DNA from 3 places in the Pseudomonas silesiensis genome. Region 2 is predicted to be linked to each of the others. Evidence: riboswitches for the same ligand, from Rfam matches in the RefSeq annotation. Region 2 holds a riboswitch; each other region holds the start of a gene.
What was found. A riboswitch is a leader RNA that binds a small molecule or an ion and turns the genes downstream of it on or off. The one in region 2 is predicted to bind cobalamin.
Positions count from the first base shown of each region.

Region 1: it holds a riboswitch for cobalamin, as region 2 does, so the genes downstream of both, cobO (cob(I)yrinic acid a,c-diamide adenosyltransferase) here and PMA3_RS10525 (ABC transporter substrate-binding protein) in region 2, are expected to answer to the same signal.
Region 3: it holds a riboswitch for cobalamin, as region 2 does, so the genes downstream of both, PMA3_RS12265 (CbtB domain-containing protein) here and PMA3_RS10525 (ABC transporter substrate-binding protein) in region 2, are expected to answer to the same signal.

Region 1 is NZ_CP014870.1:4,797,513-4,803,639, forward strand. Features, by position in the region: gene cbiB (adenosylcobinamide-phosphate synthase CbiB) at 1-626, opposite strand, end outside; gene bluB (5,6-dimethylbenzimidazole synthase) at 623-1,273, opposite strand; gene PMA3_RS21125 (cobyrinic acid a,c-diamide synthase CobB) at 1,270-2,679, opposite strand; gene cobO (cob(I)yrinic acid a,c-diamide adenosyltransferase) at 2,676-3,287, opposite strand; cobalamin riboswitch at 3,369-3,601, opposite strand; gene PMA3_RS21135 (PQQ-dependent sugar dehydrogenase) at 3,715-5,028, shown strand; gene PMA3_RS21140 (O-methyltransferase) at 5,260-5,913, opposite strand; gene PMA3_RS21145 (C40 family peptidase) at 5,934-6,127, opposite strand, start outside.
Region 2 is NZ_CP014870.1:2,301,118-2,307,244, forward strand. Features, by position in the region: gene PMA3_RS10505 (DUF6555 family protein) at 1-229, opposite strand, end outside; gene PMA3_RS10510 (RidA family protein) at 713-1,093, opposite strand; gene PMA3_RS10515 (ABC transporter ATP-binding protein) at 1,177-1,968, opposite strand; gene PMA3_RS10520 (FecCD family ABC transporter permease) at 1,965-2,981, opposite strand; gene PMA3_RS10525 (ABC transporter substrate-binding protein) at 2,978-3,991, opposite strand; cobalamin riboswitch at 4,134-4,330, opposite strand; gene PMA3_RS10530 (TonB-dependent siderophore receptor) at 4,485-6,127, opposite strand, start outside.
Region 3 is NZ_CP014870.1:2,713,773-2,719,899, forward strand. Features, by position in the region: gene metH (methionine synthase) at 1-257, opposite strand, end outside; gene nfuA (Fe-S biogenesis protein NfuA) at 578-1,162, shown strand; gene cobM (precorrin-4 C(11)-methyltransferase) at 1,225-1,971, opposite strand; gene PMA3_RS12255 (cobalamin biosynthesis protein) at 2,053-2,466, opposite strand; gene PMA3_RS12260 (CbtA family protein) at 2,463-3,170, opposite strand; gene PMA3_RS12265 (CbtB domain-containing protein) at 3,182-3,385, opposite strand; cobalamin riboswitch at 3,505-3,731, opposite strand; cobalamin riboswitch at 3,924-4,137, shown strand; gene cobW (cobalamin biosynthesis protein CobW) at 4,240-5,301, shown strand; gene cobN (cobaltochelatase subunit CobN) at 5,305-6,127, shown strand, end outside.

The sequences.
Region 1 (6,127 bases), 2.5 Mb from region 2:
TAAGTCAACGCCACCAGGCGTGCGGGAATGTAATTGAGCACGTCGTCGATCCTGGCCGCGGCCCAGCCGAAACGTTCGAAGCGCTCGTTACGGTAACCCCACATCGCGTCGAGGGTATTGCTCAGGCGATACAGCACCACACCGGGCACTCCTGCCACGGCGAACCAGAACAGCGCGGCAAATACCGCGTCGCTGCCGTTCTCCAAAACCGATTCGGTGGCAGCGCGGGCGACTTCGGTTTTATCCAGTTCGCTGGTCTGGCGGCTGACCAGGTACCCCACGCGTTTGCGCGCTTCTTCAATATCATCGCTGCGCAGGGCCTTGGCCACCGGCTCGACGTGTTCGCCGAGGCTGCGCATTCCGAGGGCGCAATAAAGCGCGAGAATGTCGACGATCCAGCCGACATAAGGCGCCCAGGAAAACGCCGTGGCCAGCAAGGTCAACGGCACGACCGCGATGAACCACGCGGTGACGCCGTGACTGCGCCAGCCGCGACCTTCGCTGTTGAAACGTTGCTCGATGCGGTCGGCAAAACGGCCGAATGCCACCAGCGGATGCCAGCGTTTGGGTTCACCCAGCAGCGCATCCAGCGCCACCGCGGCGACACTCAATAACGCCACACTCATTGACTCACTCCCCAATAATTTTCATACAGCAATTCGCCGAGCGGACGCGCCTGCGCCCAGCCTTCGAGTACCAGCATCGGCGCTGGATAAAATTCCTGGACCGGCCCCAGGCACAGCACGGCCAACGGCTTGGCGCCAACGGGCATTTCCAGCAAGTCGGCCAAGGCTTGCGGCTCGAACAACGAGACCCAACCCATGCCCAGTCCTTCGGCGCGGGACGCCAGCCACAGGTTCTGGATGGCGCAGGACAAGGAGGCCATGTCCATTTCCGGCAAGGTGCGGCGGCCGAAGATATGCCGGTCGCGATCATCCATCAGGGCAGCGACCAGTACTTCGGCGCAGTCGTTGATGCCTTCTACCTTGAGCTTCATGAATTCGTCGCTGCGCTCGCCGAGGGCTTCGGCGGTGCGGATGCGTTCTTCTTCCACCAACTGCTGGATTTTGCCGCGCAGGGCACGGTCGCTGATGCGAATGAAGCGCCAGGGCTGCATCAGGCCCACGCTCGGGGCCTGGTGGGCGGCTTCCAGCAGGCGCCGCAGTAGTTCGGGCGCGACGGTGCCGCCGGTGAAGTGGCGCATGTCGCGGCGTTCGGCGATCACACGGTAGACCGCTTCGCGTTCGGCTTCGGTAAATGCGTTGTCAGTCATGGCCTCTTCGCGAGCAAGCCCGCTCCCACATTTGATAGCGGTGCCCATGAGGTCTCTGGTACGACGCGGTCCAGTGTGGGAGCGGGCTTGCTCGCGAAGGCGTCCTCACGGTCAGGCGCGAACAGTGCGGCTACAGCAGTCGGATTCGACGGAAAATAAAAATGCACATAAGAGGCTGTCATCCGCCCCTGACGATAAACCGCCTCCGCCCCACGCCCGCCATTCGGGCTCAGCCCACGGGCAATCGGCTCAAGCCCGGTGCTGGTCAACGAATGATGATAAGTGTGCCCACGCAGCAAACCTTCCGGCAGTTCAACCGCCTGCAAAGCCAACGCAGCCAGACGCTTTTGCATCACCGCATCCCCGGCCAACAAGCCGACCAATTCGGCACGGGTGCCTTCGACATCGGTCAACGAATCCAGCAGATACAACATGCCACCGCACTCGGCCAGCAACGGTTTGCCCGCCCCATGGTGAGCGCGAATCGCGTCGAGCATCGATGTGTTCCGTGACAGCGCCACATGGTGCAATTCCGGATAACCGCCCGGCAGGTAGAGACTGTCCGCCTGCGGCAATCCGGCATCCCGGATCGGCGAGAAAAACAGTAACTCGGCGCCCATGGCGCGCAGCAGATCCAGGCTCGCGCCATAGGTGAAGGCAAAGGCTTCGTCGCGGGCCACGGCGATCCGCACGCCGGCCAACAACGGCTCGGCAGCGATCACATCGGGTGCGGCGAATTCCACGGCCGGTGGCAACGCCACCTCGCAACTGCTGGCCAGGGCATCGGCCGCTGCGTCGAGGCGCAGATCGAGATCGTTCAACTCGCTGGCCTGGACCAGCCCCAAATGACGGCTCGGCAGCTCGATCCCGGTCTCCCGGGACAAGGCGCCATACCAGCGCAAGCCTTCAGTCAGGCTGCCTTCGAGCAATTGCGCATGGCGCAAGGTGCCCACGCGGTTGGCCAGCACACCGGCAAACGGCAAGTCCGGCTGATAGCGCGCCAGCCCCAGGGCCAGCGCGCCAAAGGTCTGGGCCATGGCAGTGCCGTCGATCACACCCAGCACCGGCACACCGAAGTGCCGCGCCAGGTCGGCGCTGGACGGTGTACCGTCGAACAGCCCCATGACCCCTTCGATCAGGATCAGGTCGGCTTCACCTGCGGCTTCCCACAACAGTCGACGACTTTCCTGCTCGCCGACCATCCACATGTCCAGTTGATACACCGGCGCACCGCTGGCGCGCTCGAGAATCATCGGGTCGAGGAAGTCCGGACCGCATTTGAAGACCCGCACCTTGCGCCCCTGATTGCGGTGCAACCGGGCCAGCGCAGCGGTGACGGTGGTCTTGCCCTGACCGGAGGCCGGCGCGGCAATCAAGACCGCCGGGCAATGACGTGGCTGACTCACAATTCGACGCCTTTTTGCGCCTTGATACCGGCCTGGAACGCGTGTTTGATCACGCCCATTTCGGTCACGGTGTCGGCCAGTTCGATCATTTCCGGTTTGGCACCGCGACCGGTGACCACCACATGCTGCATCGGCGGACGCGCCTGCAAGTCGCTGAGCACCTGATCGAGGTCGAGATAACCGTGCTTGAGGGCGATGTTCAACTCATCGAGTACCACCAGGCCGATGGACGGATCGCTCAGCAGTTCCCGGGACACGGCCCAGGCGGCTTCGGCGGCCGCGATATCACGCTGACGGTCCTGGGTTTCCCAGGTGAAGCCCTCGCCCATCACATGAAACCGCACTTGCTCCGGAAAACGGCGGAAGAACAATTCTTCGCCGGTGCTGTTGCGGCCCTTGATGAACTGCACCACGCCACACTGCATGCCATGGCCCAGGGAGCGGGCGAGCATGCCAAAGGCCGAACTGCTCTTGCCTTTGCCGTTGCCGGTCAGCACCAGCAGCAGGCCGCATTCGTTCGGGGAATTGGCGATGCGTTCATCGATCACGGCTTTCTTGCGCAGCATGCGCGCCAGGTGACGTTCATCACGATCGGGGGTATCAGTCATGGGGGAGCTCTCCGTTGGGGCTGGATAACGGCGGGCAGGCACAAGAATAGACGGCAAAAAGCCTGGCATCGCCCACCGTGATGCCGCTGGATGGATCAGGCCGGTCTCCGGGCTCATGAGCGGCGCTGGCCGAACTGCGCGCCTTCCCATGTCGGCTTCGACACAGTGGCTCAAGGCGCAGTCTTCACTCATTTACCGTTGCGGGGGCAGCGTCGGGATCATGACGCTTCATCCTTCGAAGACCGTCATTCACCGACTTCCCTGTTTCACTCTGTCGGCCATGGCCACAGAGCACCTGAAACAAGCCGCGAAGGTTAGAGGGTTGGGGGTGGAGCGTCAATTGAGAAAGAGCCCCGCTGACCGGTTGAACCATCGCGCCTCTGGGCTTCTCTATGTTTGTATCACTGCGTCCATAGGGAAGATCAGCATGCGCAATCCCCAGCTCGTTCTCGTCATCGCGTTCGCCGGTGGACTCGCCGCCTGCGGTGAAACCTCCAGCCTGCAAGTCATGGACGGCACCGGACCGTCGCCCAGGCTGCCGGAACCGAACAAGACCCTGATCCCGACGGTGAACGTCGCCCCGGCGATCGGCTGGCCAGACGGCGCGAAACCCGTCGCCGCGACGGGGACTCAGGTTGCCGCCTTTGCCGAAGGCCTCGATCACCCGCGCTGGCTGTATGTATTGCCCAACGGCGACGTGCTGGTCGCTGAAACCAACGCGCCACCGAAGCCCGATGACGGCAAAGGCGTCAAAGGCTGGGTCATGAAGAAAGTCATGGGCCGTGCCGGTGCTGGCGTACCGAGCCCGAACCGCATCACGTTGCTGCGAGACAAGGACCACGATGGCATTGCCGAAACCCGGACGGTGTTCCTGGAAAACCTCAATTCGCCGTTCGGCATGACCCTGGTCGGCACTGACCTGTACGTTGCCGATACCGACCGCTTGCTGCGGTTCCACTACGAAGAGGGCGAGACGGCGATCAAGTCGCCCCCGATCAAAGTGGTCGATCTGCCGGGCGGCACGCTCAATCATCATTGGACCAAAAACGTCATCGCCAGCAAGGACGGGAGCAAGCTATACGTGACGGTGGGTTCCAACAGCAATGTCGCCGAAAACGGCATGGACCAGGAAGAAGGTCGCGCGGCGATCTGGGAAGTGGACCGCGCCACCGGCAACCATCGGATCTTTGCTTCGGGGATCCGCAATCCCAACGGCCTGGCCTGGGAACCCCAGAGTGGAGCGCTGTGGACCGCCGTCAATGAGCGTGACGAAATCGGCAGCGACCTGGTACCGGACTACATCACTTCAGTGAAGGACGGCGGGTTCTACGGCTGGCCTTACAGCTATTACGGACAACACGTCGATGCGCGCGTGACCCCGCAGAATCCGGACCTGGTGGCCAAGGCCATTGCGCCAGACTACGCGGTCGGCCCGCACACGGCATCGCTGGGCCTGACCTTTGCCGAAGGCAACACCCTGCCGACGCAGTTCAAGGAAGGCGCCTTCATCGGCCAGCATGGCTCATGGAACCGCGACCCGCACAGTGGCTATAAAGTGATTTTCGTGCCATTCAGCGCGGGCAAACCGGTCGGGCAGCCGGTCGATGTGCTCACCGGGTTCCTCACCGACGATGAAAAAGCCATGGGTCGGCCGGTGGGGGTGGTGATCGATCGGCAGGGCGGTTTGCTGGTGGCGGATGATGTGGGGAACAAGGTGTGGCGGGTGTCGGCGACTAAATAGCTGCAATACCCATCACTTACGGGACACACACAGCACCTGTGGGAGCGAGCCTGCTCCGGGCGGCGATCCGACGATGGCAGTGGACCAGGCAACATCGATGTTGACTGTGCTGGCCCCATCGCGAGCAAGCTCGCTCCCACAGGGGATCGCATTTTGATCAAACAACCCAGTCGACTCTGGGAGCGAGCTTGCTCGCGATGGGGCCAGCAAGGCCACTCAAAAATCGCCCGCCTAGCGCTTGCGGCACAAGGTCAACCCATCACCAAGCGGCAACAACGACAAATCCACCCGCACGTCATCCTTCAAGGCCCGATTGAGCCCTTGGATGGCGCGGGTATCGGCGCTTTCAGGATTGTCCTCGAGCACCCGCCCGCTCCACAGGGTGTTATCGAACACCGCCAGCCCACCGACCCGCAGCAAGCGCAGCGCATGCTCCAGATAGCTTGGGTAATTGGCTTTGTCGGCATCGATGAAGACCAGGTCGAACTGTCCTGGCTGATCCAGCTGGGCCAGGGTTTCCAGCGCTGGCGCCAACCGCAGATCGATCCGCTGCGCCAGACCCGCCTCCTGCCAGTAACGGCGCGCGGTCGCGTTGTAGTCGCCGGGGATGTCGCAGCAGATCAGCGAACCGTCATCCGGCAATGCCGCCGCCATGCACAAGGCGCTGTAACCGGTGAAGGTACCTACTTCCAGCACACGCCTGGCGCCGGTGAGTTTCACCAGCAACGCAAGGAATTGCCCCTGTTCCGGCGCCACCTGCCAGCGCGCCATGGGCAGCGCCTGGGTTTCATCACGCAAGCGCTTGAGCAGCGGCGTCTCCCTGAGGGAGACGTCGAGCAGGTATTGATACAGGGAATCATCGAGATTGAGCGTGCGAGCGGTCATGACCAGATTCTTCAAGCTATCTATGGGTTATGGGCCAGATGCTCTGGTTGTAACACACGCTTGGCGCTCAGGTAGGCTTTCTGCCAATAGGACTTGGACAAGCTGTCGAGCTTGACCGTACCGCCCGTGGCCGGCGCATGGACAAAGCGACCTTCACCGACATAGATCCCGGCGTGGCTGACCTGGGAGCCGCCATTGGTGGCAAAGAACAACA
Region 2 (6,127 bases):
CCAATTTTGCGGATTCGCGCCATTTAACGTCAGTCACTCCATACTTCTCCGCTTGAGGCTTGGAGATGATTTTAAGCGGCGGTCTGCCTGGTTTAGGTATGGGAGCTATTCCTGCATCACAGCTTGCCCAAAGCCATGCGTCGGCGTTGCGCATTATTTTTGCCCGGATGATGAACGACTTCGGCTCCCCGTGAAGCTTGTACTCGATGATGTAAAGACAGGTATTCATGAGGCCCCTCCATTTGCTCATAGTCAAAGGAGTGGCCGCGTCAAAAAAAATTCAAAAGGTTTGCATGGCCGCGATTACTGGTTGATTTGGATCAACATACTGCGCAATCGGGCAAAACTCACTCTAGCTGATAGTGACGGATTTGCTGCGTTCACTCGACCAGTGACATGCCCTCTGTCGACGCCGGAGGCGCGGGCGAGTCCCAGGGACACCGCGCCCTGCGGTGACAATTTCCTTAACTGACTGGCATTAGGGTGATGGCGTCCCTTTAGTTTTACGGGGCGGTCAACTCCAGCGAGATGGCATTTGCAGCAGTTGGCGTAGACATTCGTTTCTATTTGACGGACTCGACTCCAAGGCTCGTTCAAATGCATACCGCGTGCCGACACTGCGGCTGGTCAATGCTGCGATGGCGGTGGCCCGGGTAAAATCCCCGGCCACCGTGCGAACGCCTGCGCAAGTTGACTGCGAGCGCTAGCGGGCTCAGCCCTTGGCGGCCATCGCGGTGACTTCGACCCGCATGCCTTCCACTGCCAGTGAGGCCACGCCAACGGCGGCGCGCACTGGCCACGGCTTGGCGAAGAAGCGCTGGTAGACCTCGTTGAAGGCGGCGCGGTCGGCCATGTCGGTGAGGTAGATGGTCAGGTGCAGGACCCGGTCCATGGAACTGCCGGCGCGCTCCAGCGCGACCTTGAGTGCCTGCAGTGTGCATTCGCTTTGCTCGATGATGCCGCCGAGTTCCAGGCTGCCGTCGGCACGGGTGGGGATCTGGGTGGAGACCAGGATTCCGCCGAAACCGGCGACGTCGGAGGAGATGGAGTCCGCGTCGGGATCGGGTACGAAGGTGATGTCTTGGTTTGCCATGAGGATCTCTTGTTGAAGGGTGATGAGCTGGGGGGCTTGCGCCTTTTAGCAGGGTGATACGGGGTTGATTCTACATCGACCGCTCAAACAGAACGAAACCGCAGAATAGGCGCGCCGTCAAAAGGGTCGGTCAGATAATGCGCGTGCACGCCAAACGTATCCTGCAAGCGCTGCGGGGTCAGCACCTCAAGCGGCTTTCCGAGGGCCACCAGTCGCCCCCGTTCCAGTACCGCCAGACGATCGCAGCTCAGCGCCTGATTCAGGTCATGCAGGGCGATCAATGTTGTCACTGGCAGCGCCTGCACCACGTTCAGGATCGCGAGTTGGTGTTGGATGTCCAGGTGATTGGTCGGTTCGTCCAGCAACAGTATCTGCGGGCGTTGGGCCAGGGCGCGGGCGATGTGGACACGCTGGCGTTCGCCGCCGGACAGGCTGTGCCAGGTCCGGTCTTTCAGGTGCGCCGCATCGACGTCGCACAGTGCCTGCTGGACGATGGCGGCATCCTCGTTCGACCACGGACTCAAGGCCGACAGCCAGGGCGTCCGGCCCAGCGCCACGGCATCGAACACATTGATGGCATCCAGCGTGTCAGCCTGTTGCTCGACCACCGCCAGGGTTTGCGCAACGGTTCGCCGCGCCAGCGTCTTGAGGCGCTGGCCGTTGAGGTGGATGTCCCCCTGGCTGGGGGCGCGCACGCCAGCCAGCAGTTTGAGCAGCGTGGATTTGCCCGAGCCGTTGGGCCCGACGAGGCCCAGGGTCTCGCCTCGGCGCACGTCCAAGTAGATATCGTGCAGCAATTGGGCGTCGCGAACCTGGAACCCGAGGCCGGAACAACTCAGCACGCAATCGCCGATAACCGGGTGGGCGGCATTCATCGGGCATTCCTCCGGCCGATCAGGATCAACGCGAACACCGGCGCGCCGACCAATGCCGTGATGACCCCGACCGGGATCACCTGGCCTTTGATCAGGGTTCGCGACAGCACATCGGCGGCGATCAGAAACAGCGCACCGCCCAGCGCACTGGCCGGCAGCAGGCGCGCATGGCGGGTGCCCAGCAGCAGTCGCACGGCATGGGGAATGACCAGCCCGACGAAGCCGATGGAGCCGACAATCGAGACCATCACGGCCGTCACCAGGGCGGCGCAGCTGATCAGCAGCAATTGCACCCGGCGTACCGGGATGCCGAGCGAAGCGGCGGAGTCGGCACCAAAGGTGAAGGCGTCCAGCGCCCGCCGATGCCACAGGCAAACGGCAAGACCGGCCACTGCCACCGGGACGGCCAGCCACACCGACGGCCAGCGCACCCCGCTGAGATTGCCCAGCAACCAGAACATGATGCCCCGGGCCTGCTCGGAACTGGCCGACTTGGTGATCAGGAACGCCGTGAGCGCATTGAATAGCTGCGAACCGGCAATCCCCGCGAGGATGATTTGCCCGGTGCCGCCGGGTGAGCCGCTGGCACGGGCCAGCAATACCACCAGGGCGAAGGCGGCAACAGCCCCGGCAAACGCCCCGACCGACAGCGAAATCAGGCCCGCCCCCAGCCCCAGCAACGCCACCAGTACCGCGCCCGTCGAGGCGCCGGCGGAGATACCCAGCAGGTAAGGATCGGCCAACGGATTGCGCAACAGCGATTGCAGGACCACCCCGCACGTGGCCAGGCCCGCCCCGCAGGCCGCCGCCACCAGCGCGCGGGTCAGGCGATAATTCCAGACGATGCCTTCGTCGATCGGGTCGAGGACATGGCCGGCAGCCCACAGTTTGTTGGCCAGCACCTGGAATACCACAGCCGGATCGATGGGCGTTTCACCGATGGCCACGCCGGCAATGATGGCCAGCAGCAGCGTCATGGCGGCCAGCAATGTGCGAATCAACGTCCTGATCATTTCGGCAGGTCATAGCCGTCGATGGCGGATGCCAGGGTGGCCAGACCGTCGAACATTCTGACGCTGGCCTGCATGGCCATGGCGTCGAGGATGATGATGCGGTTGTTTTTCACCGCGTCCATGTTGCGGGTCACCGGGTCGCTGCGCAGGAAGGCCAGTTTCTTGAGGTGGTCGTCAGCGGGGAAGCGTCGGCGATCCATGCGCGCGATGACCAGAAACGTCGGGTTAGCCTTGGCGATGGTTTCCCAGCCGACGGTCGGCCATTCTTCGTCCGATTGCACCACGTTACGCACACCCAGGGTGTTGAGCATGAAGTCGGGAATGCCCTTGTGCCCGGCGACATAAGGGTCGATATCCAGGCTGGCACTGGAGAACCAGAACAGCGCGCTGGTGTGCTTCAGGTCCTTGTCCTGCACCGTGGCGACAGACCTCGCCAGGCTGGCCTTGAGTTCGTCGTTCAACTGCCGGCCACGTTCCTGCACATCGAAAATCTCCGCCAGTTGGCTGATGCTTTTGTAAATGCTGTCGATGCGAAACGCCTCCAGCCGCGTGCCGTCGGCACCGACCAGGTTGTCTTTGGCTTCGCAGTCGGAGGGCATCAGGTAGGTCGGGATCTGCAGCTCGTGAAACTGCTCGCGGGTACCGACCACGCCTTGCGGGCCGACCATCCACTCCAGTTCTACCGCCACCAGTTGCGGGCGTTTGCCGATGACCGCCTCGAAGCTCGGCTCGTTATCGGCCAGGCGCGGGATCGGGTCGTTCGCTGTCTTGTATTGGGCCAGCACCTCGTTGAACCACAGCGACGTGCCGACCAGCGTGTTGCCAAGCCCCAGGGCGAAGAGCATTTCGGTGCCGGCCTGGCCGATGGTCACGGCGCGGCTCGGTGCCTGCTCGAAGGTCAGGGTGCTGCCGCAGTTCTCGACCGTCAGGGGGTAGTGGGTCGGGGCCGCGTGGGCGAGGGTGGACAGACCCAGCGCCGTGACGAGGGTGGCAAGGCGTGACAGCAGCATGACGCAATCTCCAGTGGACCGTACTCGGGGCAGGGGTACGGACTGGAAACACATCATCGAACGCTGCCAATAAAGCACTGACGTGGCGCTCACTGAACGTGACGCACGGCGCAAGGATGTCCTTCCCGGACACCCCGCCGGTTAGTGATTTGCTTGGCCGGCAGGTCTCCTGACTGATGCGTCGACGCCTGGCTCCAGCCTTCCCGGGAGTGATCCCAGTGGTCATTTCAGGAGCAGGCTCAGCACCTACAGTTGCGGGGGCAGTTCCGATTGATGCCGTGTCGGGCATCTCGGATTCCCTATTAATCCCATGTGGAAACCGGCGGCCGGCATGGTAGTCGATCATGCCGTTCAATGGTCCAGTATTTTTTCTCGGGTGCCGAGGGGGACGCTCGACTGTTCGCCAGGCATCCTCCTCAGTCCGGGTTCCATACCGTCCCCAACGCCGGGCACCTGCTCGATATGGCTCCTGGAACGATAGGTGGCGCAATCATCAGAAGTTAATGGAGGCGCTCAACCGGGCCGTCAGCGGCGCACCCTGGAACAGGTAGCCGTCGCCCAGGTATTCGCCGGCGTCACGCCAGTAGCGCTTGTCGAACAGGTTGTCCACGGTCAGGCGGAACACCGTGTCGTAACCGTCGATGCGGGTGCTGTAGCGGCTGCCGACGTTGAAAATGGCGTAGGCGCCGGTCTCTACTCCGCCTTGGCGATTGGCGTATTTGCTGGCGCTGTATTGCACCCCGCCGAGCAGGGCCAGGCCATCGATCCCGGGCAGGGCGTAGTCGCCCTGGAGGTTTGCACGCAGCGTCGGCACATTGATTGCCTGATGACCTTCATAGGCCGGCGTGCCGCTGTCGCTGACCCGGGCGCGGATCGCCGCGACACTGGCGGCGATCTGCAGGCGCTGGCTGGCCCAGCCGTTGGCAGAAAGTTCCAGGCCGGTGTTCTTCTGTTCGCCCTGCTGGGTGAAGGTGAACGTGCCGTCGTCATTGGGTCGGGAGTACTGGTACGCCTGGCGGATCTGGAACAGCGCCGCGGCCAGGCTGATGCGCTGCCAGTCGTACTTGATGCCCGCCTCGATCTGCCGGGACACGGTTGGCGCGAGGATTTCAAAGGCGTTGGTGGTGAACCACGCCGCTTCGCCGCCCAGGGACAAACCCTTGCTGTAGCGGGTGTACAGCGCCAGGTTGTGCAGCGGCTTGTAGATCAGCGCGGCCTGGGGCAGGAACACATAGCGTTGGGTGTGCCGGGTAGTCTCGCCCTGGCTGTCGAAGGTCTCTTCATCCAGGCGCACCTCACGCCCGCCGAGCACGGTCTGCCATTGTTCGTTGAAGCTGATCCGGTCATTGAAGAACAGCCCGTACTGGCGGCTGTCCAGGCGACGGTAGGAATCGTTGAGCGGACCGTCGTAGCGTGCGAAATCCGCTGGTTCGCTATCGATATTGGCGCTGCCGATCATCACGTTGATGGTGTCGCGTTTATCCACCACGCGGCGAAACGCGCTGGCGCCTACGCTCAGTTCGTGACCGAGGCCAACGGTGTCGAAGGCGCCAGTGAAGGCAGCCTGGACCTCGTCATTGCGACGGGTATCGTCCGGGCTGCGGAAGTCGTAGAGGTCGTAGTCGCCCTCGGGGCTGAAGTAGTTGGGCACCGCGGCGCTGGCGCAACTGGCGGAACCGTAGCAACCCCAGGCGAACGCGCTGTAGTCATCGATCACCACCCGGCTGCGCGAGGCGCTGATAGTGCCTTTCCAGGTATCGCTGAAGCGATATTCGAAGTTGCCGTTGAGGTTCAGCGCATCAGTGGTGACGGGGTTCGAGCCGCTCTGGTGTGCCAGCAGTTTTTTCGGCGAGGTATGGTGTGGCAGGCGGGTGCCGCCAAGCAATTGATAGCCCGGCGCCGAGCGTTGTTCCCTGGTCTGGTACTCGGCATCCAGTTGCAGCAGGGCATCGGGGCTGATGTTCCAGTCGAAGGCCAGGGAGGCGAAGTCGCGCTGGCCATTAGTGTGCTCGACATAGGAATGCAGCTCTTCATGGGCCACGTTGGCGCGTAACCCGAATTGCTGTTCATTGCCGAAGAATCCGCCCACATCCGTGGCCAGGTAACCGCTGCCACGGTCGTCCGTGGAGACAGTGA
Region 3 (6,127 bases), 410 kb from region 2:
GTGTTGGTTTCCAGAATGTCGGCGCCGGCATCCAGGTAGGCCTTTTCGATCGAGCCGATCACGTCCGGGCGGGTCAGGATCAACAGGTCGTTGTTGCCCTTGACGTCACTCGGCCAGTCGGCGAAACGCTTGCCGCGGTAATCCTGCTCCTCGAGCTTGTAGCTCTGGATCATCGTGCCCATGCCGCCATCGAGTATCAGGATGCGCTCTTTGAGGGCGTGCTTGAGAGCTTGAAGGCGAACGCTGCGATCGGACATTGGGACTACTCGAAAAGACCATGACGAAGGGCCGGGATGATAGCAAACCTGTGCGGTTTTGGAGCATGTTGCGGTTTTGCATGAATCTGGCTCATGTTGGCGCGCTACCAACCGCAGTACTGTAAGAGCGAGGCTTGCCCGCGAAGAACGATAACGCGGTATGGCAGATACACCGCAGCGTCTGGTTCGCCGGCAAGCCTGGCTCCTACGGGCGGCGTTTGGATGTTGTTGCCATGCCTACACTTTCCCGACAAAAATACTAGGACTTTGTCCGGCGCCTCGATTGGCGTAAACTGCGCCCAAGCCTGCGAGGAGTTTCCATGACCGCTATTACCATTACCGACGCCGCCCACGACTATCTGGCCGATCTGCTCTCCAAGCAGAACACCCCGGGTATCGGCATTCGCGTCTTTATCACCCAGCCTGGCACCCAGTACGCCGAAACCTGCATTGCCTACTGCAAGCCGGGCGAAGAAAAACCTGAAGACACGGCGCTGGGGCTGAAAAGCTTCACTGCCTACATCGATTCGTTCAGCGAAGCCTTCCTGGACGACGCGGTAGTCGACTACGCCACCGACCGCATGGGCGGCCAGCTGACCATCAAGGCGCCAAACGCCAAAGTACCGATGGTGAATGCCGACAGCCCGATCAACGAGCGCATCAACTATTACCTGCAGACCGAGATCAACCCGGGGCTCGCGAGCCACGGCGGTCAGGTCAGCCTGATCGATGTGGTCGACGATGGCATCGCCGTGCTGAAATTCGGCGGCGGCTGCCAGGGATGCGGCCAGGCAGACGTTACCTTGCGCGAAGGCATCGAGCGTACTCTGCTTGAGCGAGTTCCCGAGCTCAAGGGCGTTCGCGACGTGACTGACCACACGCAGAAAGAAAACGCCTACTACTAAGGTGTTCGCTGCGACATGAAAAACGGCGCCCCGTGAGCGCCGTTTTTTATGGGTGAAATTCCCTATGGCCGATACAAATGCGCATGCCCGGCGCGATACAGCGATGATTCACTGAAATGATCGCTCCCCAACACCCGACCCACCAGAATCAACGCCGTCCTTCGAAACCCCTTCGCCTCGACTTTCCCGGCAATATCCTCAAGCGTCCCAACCACCCAATCCTGGTCCGGCCAGGTCGCCCGGTGTATCACTGCGATCGGACAGTCCGCACCGTAATGGGGCAGCAATTCGACCAGGATCTTCTGCAGGTGATTGACCCCCAGATGGACCGCCATGGTCGCTCCATGCTGCGCCAGGCTGCCGAGCTCTTCACCGGCGGGCATGCTTGTCTTGTCGGCGTAACGGGTCAGAATCACGCTCTGCGACACATCCGGCAAGGTCAGCTCTGCACCCAGAAGCGCCGCGCAGGCCGCTGTCGCGGTCACGCCGGGAATGATTTCAAAGGCAATGTCGAGCTCGCGCAGGTAGCGAATCTGCTCGCCAATGGCGCCATACAGGCTCGGATCGCCGGAGTGCACCCGCGCCACATCCTGGCCCTTGGCATGGGCGCTCTTGATCAGCTCGATGATCTGTTCCAGGTGCAGTTCGGCGCTGTTCACGAGCTGTTCGGCCTGATGGCCTTCGAGCACGGCGGCGGGCACCAGGGAGCCGGCATAGATGATCACCGGGCAGCTGCGAATCAGCCGTTGGCCTTTGACGGTGATCAGTTCCGGGTCGCCGGGACCTGCGCCAATGAAGTAGACAGTCATCGTCGGTTCCTGTGAAAAAGGGCCAGGGCAAGGCTTCAGATGAAGATTGCTCATGATCGAAAGCGGGGATTATCGGGGTTTTTACGCCGCGCCAGCCAACGCGAGGGTGGCCTGGGCATATTTCTGTCGCGAAATCAGCAGTTTTGCCGGCGCCTGGGCCAGTTGTTCGGCCAGGGCCAGGGCGGCGCTTTCGGCGACGCCGTAACAGCCGGTGCGTTCGAACGCGATGTCCGAACGGTGGCTGAGTTGCGGCTGATAACCGGCCAGCTGTTCGCTGCTGAAATACATCAGCGGCAACTCGAGCTGCGCGGCCAGTTCGATGAGGCCCGGTTCTTCGCGCTTCAGGTCGATGCTGGCCAGGGCCTTGACCTGGCTCAGCTCGATTCGATGAGCCTGCAGCGCCTGGTCGAGCAATGCGCGCAACGTGCTGACGGGGCAGCCGCGCTGGCAGCCCAGGCCGACCACCAGGGTCGGCACGGCGCTGTTATCGGTCATGCTTGGTATTGGCCATCGCTTTTGCGGCGGAACAACCAGGCGCTGACCAGGCCCAGGGCCAGCCAGAACGCGACGTTGGTCAGCTGCGAAGCGATTTTGAATTGCGACTCGAGGGCTTGCGGCGCGAGCATCGAGTGCACTTCCGGTTGTGGCGCGCCTATCACGTGGGGAACAGCGAGGATCGCGGCGCCCAGGACCTTCATCAGCCAGTGACGGCTGAACACGATCAGGGCGATGCCGGCCGCGGTGGAGGCCGCTGTGCCGATCCACCAGATCTGTCGTTGCGCCAGATCGGCCGCGGCAGTTCCCGGCAGCTCAGGCGGCAGGCCCAGGGTCGGGGCGAGTACGAAGGTCGCATAGCCGGCCAGGCCCCAGAGCAGGCCCTGGGAGGTTTTGGTCGGGGCGCGCAAGGTATAGAGACCGGCCAGCATCAACGCGAAACCGACTGCGACCACCAGGTTGCCGCCGGTGGTCGACAGCACGCGCTGCCAGCCGTCTTCCGGCTCCCAGGCCTCGGCATCGTGGGTATGAGCGACGACAGCGCCCGCGGCGTGTTCATGGATTTCAACAGCCGCCGGTTCGGATTTTTCGTAGGTCTCGGCCTGCATAATCAGCGGCGAAACCCAGAAACTTTGCAGCAGGGTCAGCAACAGGGCAGCCAGCAGCCCGCTGAAACCCGCGGTTTGCGCGATACGCTTGATCATGTCGGCAGGTCTCAATGGCACGGGAAGGCGGCGCTGTGACGGGTATCGTGCGCGGCATTGTGCACCGACTCGATGTGCGAGAAACCGGCGAAATACACAAGGCACGCGCCAAGGATCGACGCACACGCGGCGGCGGTCAGGCGTTGAGTCAGGGTCGTGGTGCTGCTGGCGGTGCTCTTGTCTGTGTTGCTGCCGGTGCTGCTGATGATCGACATGGCGCTTCCCTCTGGTCTGTCAGCGGGTGAATAGAGCGCATGGAAAATCCCTGCGCACCAGACGCGCAGAGGCTCAACAGCGCCCGCCCACCGCGGGTTTGTTATGCGGTGAACGTAACGTTCACCGGGTGTTGCGGGCCGGTCTCCGGGCTCACGAGGGGGCAGGCTGTCGCCTGGACCTGTAAGCGTCACCTTCCCATGCCGAACTGCAGGCACAGTGGATCTGACGCTTCGCTCGCTTACCGTTGCGGGGGCAGCACCGGACTGACATGGCCTTGAGTAAAGCACATGATTCACCGGTTTCCCGTTTCACCCTGTGAAGGGCACCCGTAACAAGGCGTGTAGGAGAGCATGGGCGGGGGTTGGGCGTCAATTGGCAGGGGTTCTCATTCGAGACCGAGGCGCTCCATTCGCGGGCGAGCCTCGCTCCTACAGGTCGGCGGCGCTCTTGTAGGAGCGAGCGGTGCGGCGATCCGACTTGCCCGCGAAGGTGTCCTGACGGCTGACCACAAGACATTGACCCGCCCCCACACCATGCGTAGCCTTGCGCTTTCGAGGTTCTTCGGCATCTGCCGAAGCTAAGAAGGGAACGCGGTCGATGCCGCGGCTGCCCCCGCAACTGTGAACGGTGATGTTCGCTGCCACGCCACTGCAAACCCTGATCCGTCAGGTTCGCGGGAAGGCGCAGCAAACGCCAGTCGAACGACTGGCACACCGTCAGCCAGGAGACCTGCCTCGTTACAGATTCTCACTACAACCGGGCGGGGTGATCCGGTGGCGGAACTCTTGCGCGCGTGCACCTGCACGCTGCGATTGTCGTCCCGTATGCCCGCCACCTTGCCAAAGGGCATCCAATGAAAACACTGGCCAAACTCCCCGTCACCATCGTTACCGGCTTCCTCGGCTCGGGCAAGACCACCTTGCTGCGGCACATGCTCGACAACGCCCAGGGCCGTCGCATCGCGGTGATCGTCAACGAGTTTGGCGAACTGGGCATCGACGGTGAAATCCTCAAGCAGTGCACCATCGGCTGCACCGAGGAAGAAGCCAGCGGCCGTGTCTACGAACTGGCCAACGGCTGCCTGTGCTGCACCGTCCAGGAAGAATTCTTCCCGGTGATGCGCGAACTGGTGGCCCGTCGTGGCGACCTCGATCACATTCTCATCGAAACCTCGGGCCTGGCCCTGCCAAAACCACTGGTGCAAGCCTTCCAGTGGCCGGAAATCCGCAGCGCCTGCACCGTTGACGCGGTGATCACCGTAGTCGACAGCCCGGCCGTCGCTGCCGGCACCTTCGCCGCCTTCCCGGACCAGGTCGACGCCATGCGCAAACTCGACCCGAACCTGGACCACGAATCGCCGCTGCACGAACTGTTCGCCGACCAACTGGCCAGCGCCGACCTGGTGATCCTCAACAAGGCCGATCTGATCAGCCCTGAAGATCTGGCCCGGGTGCGCCTGGAAGTCGCCGAAGAACTGCCGCCCGCGGTGAAAGTCATCGAAGCCAGCAGCGGCCGCCTGCCACTGGACGTACTGATCGGCCTCGGTGCCGGTTCCGAAGAACACATCGACAGCCGTCACAGCCATCATGATCATCACCACGAAGGCGAGGACGACCACGACCACGACGCCTTCGATTCGATTTCCATCGAACTGCCGCAAGCCGACGAAAGCCTGCTGCTGGATGCCTTGACCCAACTGGTGGTCCAGCACGGCATCCTGCGCGTCAAGGGTTTCGCCGCGATCCCGGGCAAGCCGATGCGCCTGTTGATCCAGGGCGTGGGCACGCGCTTCGACAAGCATTTCGACCGTCAGTGGGGTGCCGATGAAGCTCGCACCACGCGCCTGGTGTTGATTGGCCAGGAACTGGACGCGGCACTGCTCGAAGCGCAATTGCGCGCCGCACTCAGCGTTTAAGCCATGCACCTGCTCAGGACCCAGCCCGGCGGTTTCGTGTCGGATGACAACATCGCCGACCTTGGACAGACCCCCGCCGAGCTGGTGATCCTGTGCAGCGGCGACTCCAGCCTGGCGCTGCTCGCCGAAGCGGCGCAGCAATTGCCGGACGATTACCCGAGCGTGCGCCTGGCCAATCCGATGCAGGTGCAGAATCACGCCTCGGTCGACCTGTATGTCGACGAAGTGCTGCGTCACGCCAAGGTCATCCTGATTTCACTGCACGGCGGCATTGCCTATTGGCGCTATGGCGTCGAGCAGTTGGTGGCGCTGTCCGAGCGCGGTGTGCAGCTGATCCTGGTGCCCGGCGATGATCGTCCGGATCCGGAACTCAGCGACCTGAGCACCGTGGATGCGCAAGACCGCGACCGGCTCTGGCATTACCTGCGTCAGGGCGGCATGGCCAACGCACTCGACCTGTTTCGCTGCCTCGCCAATCGTTGGCTGGATCGCGACTACGCCTGGGCCGAGCCGCAGACCTTGCCGCGCACCGCGATCTATCACCCACAAAAAAGCCCCGCCGCACTGCAGGATTGGCAAGCCGACTGGCAAGCCGGTCAACCGGTAGCGGCCGTGCTGTTTTACCGCTCGCACCTGCAGGCGGCGAACACCGCTTTCATCGACGTTTTCTGCCAGCGGTTGCAGGCGACGGGGCTTAACCCGCTGCCGATTGCCGTGGCCAGTTTGAAAGAGCCCGGCTGCCTGGCCGTGGTCGAAGACCTGCTGGATGAAGTCGCTGCCGAGGTGATTCTCAACACCACCGGTTTCGCCCAGTCGAGCCCCGAAG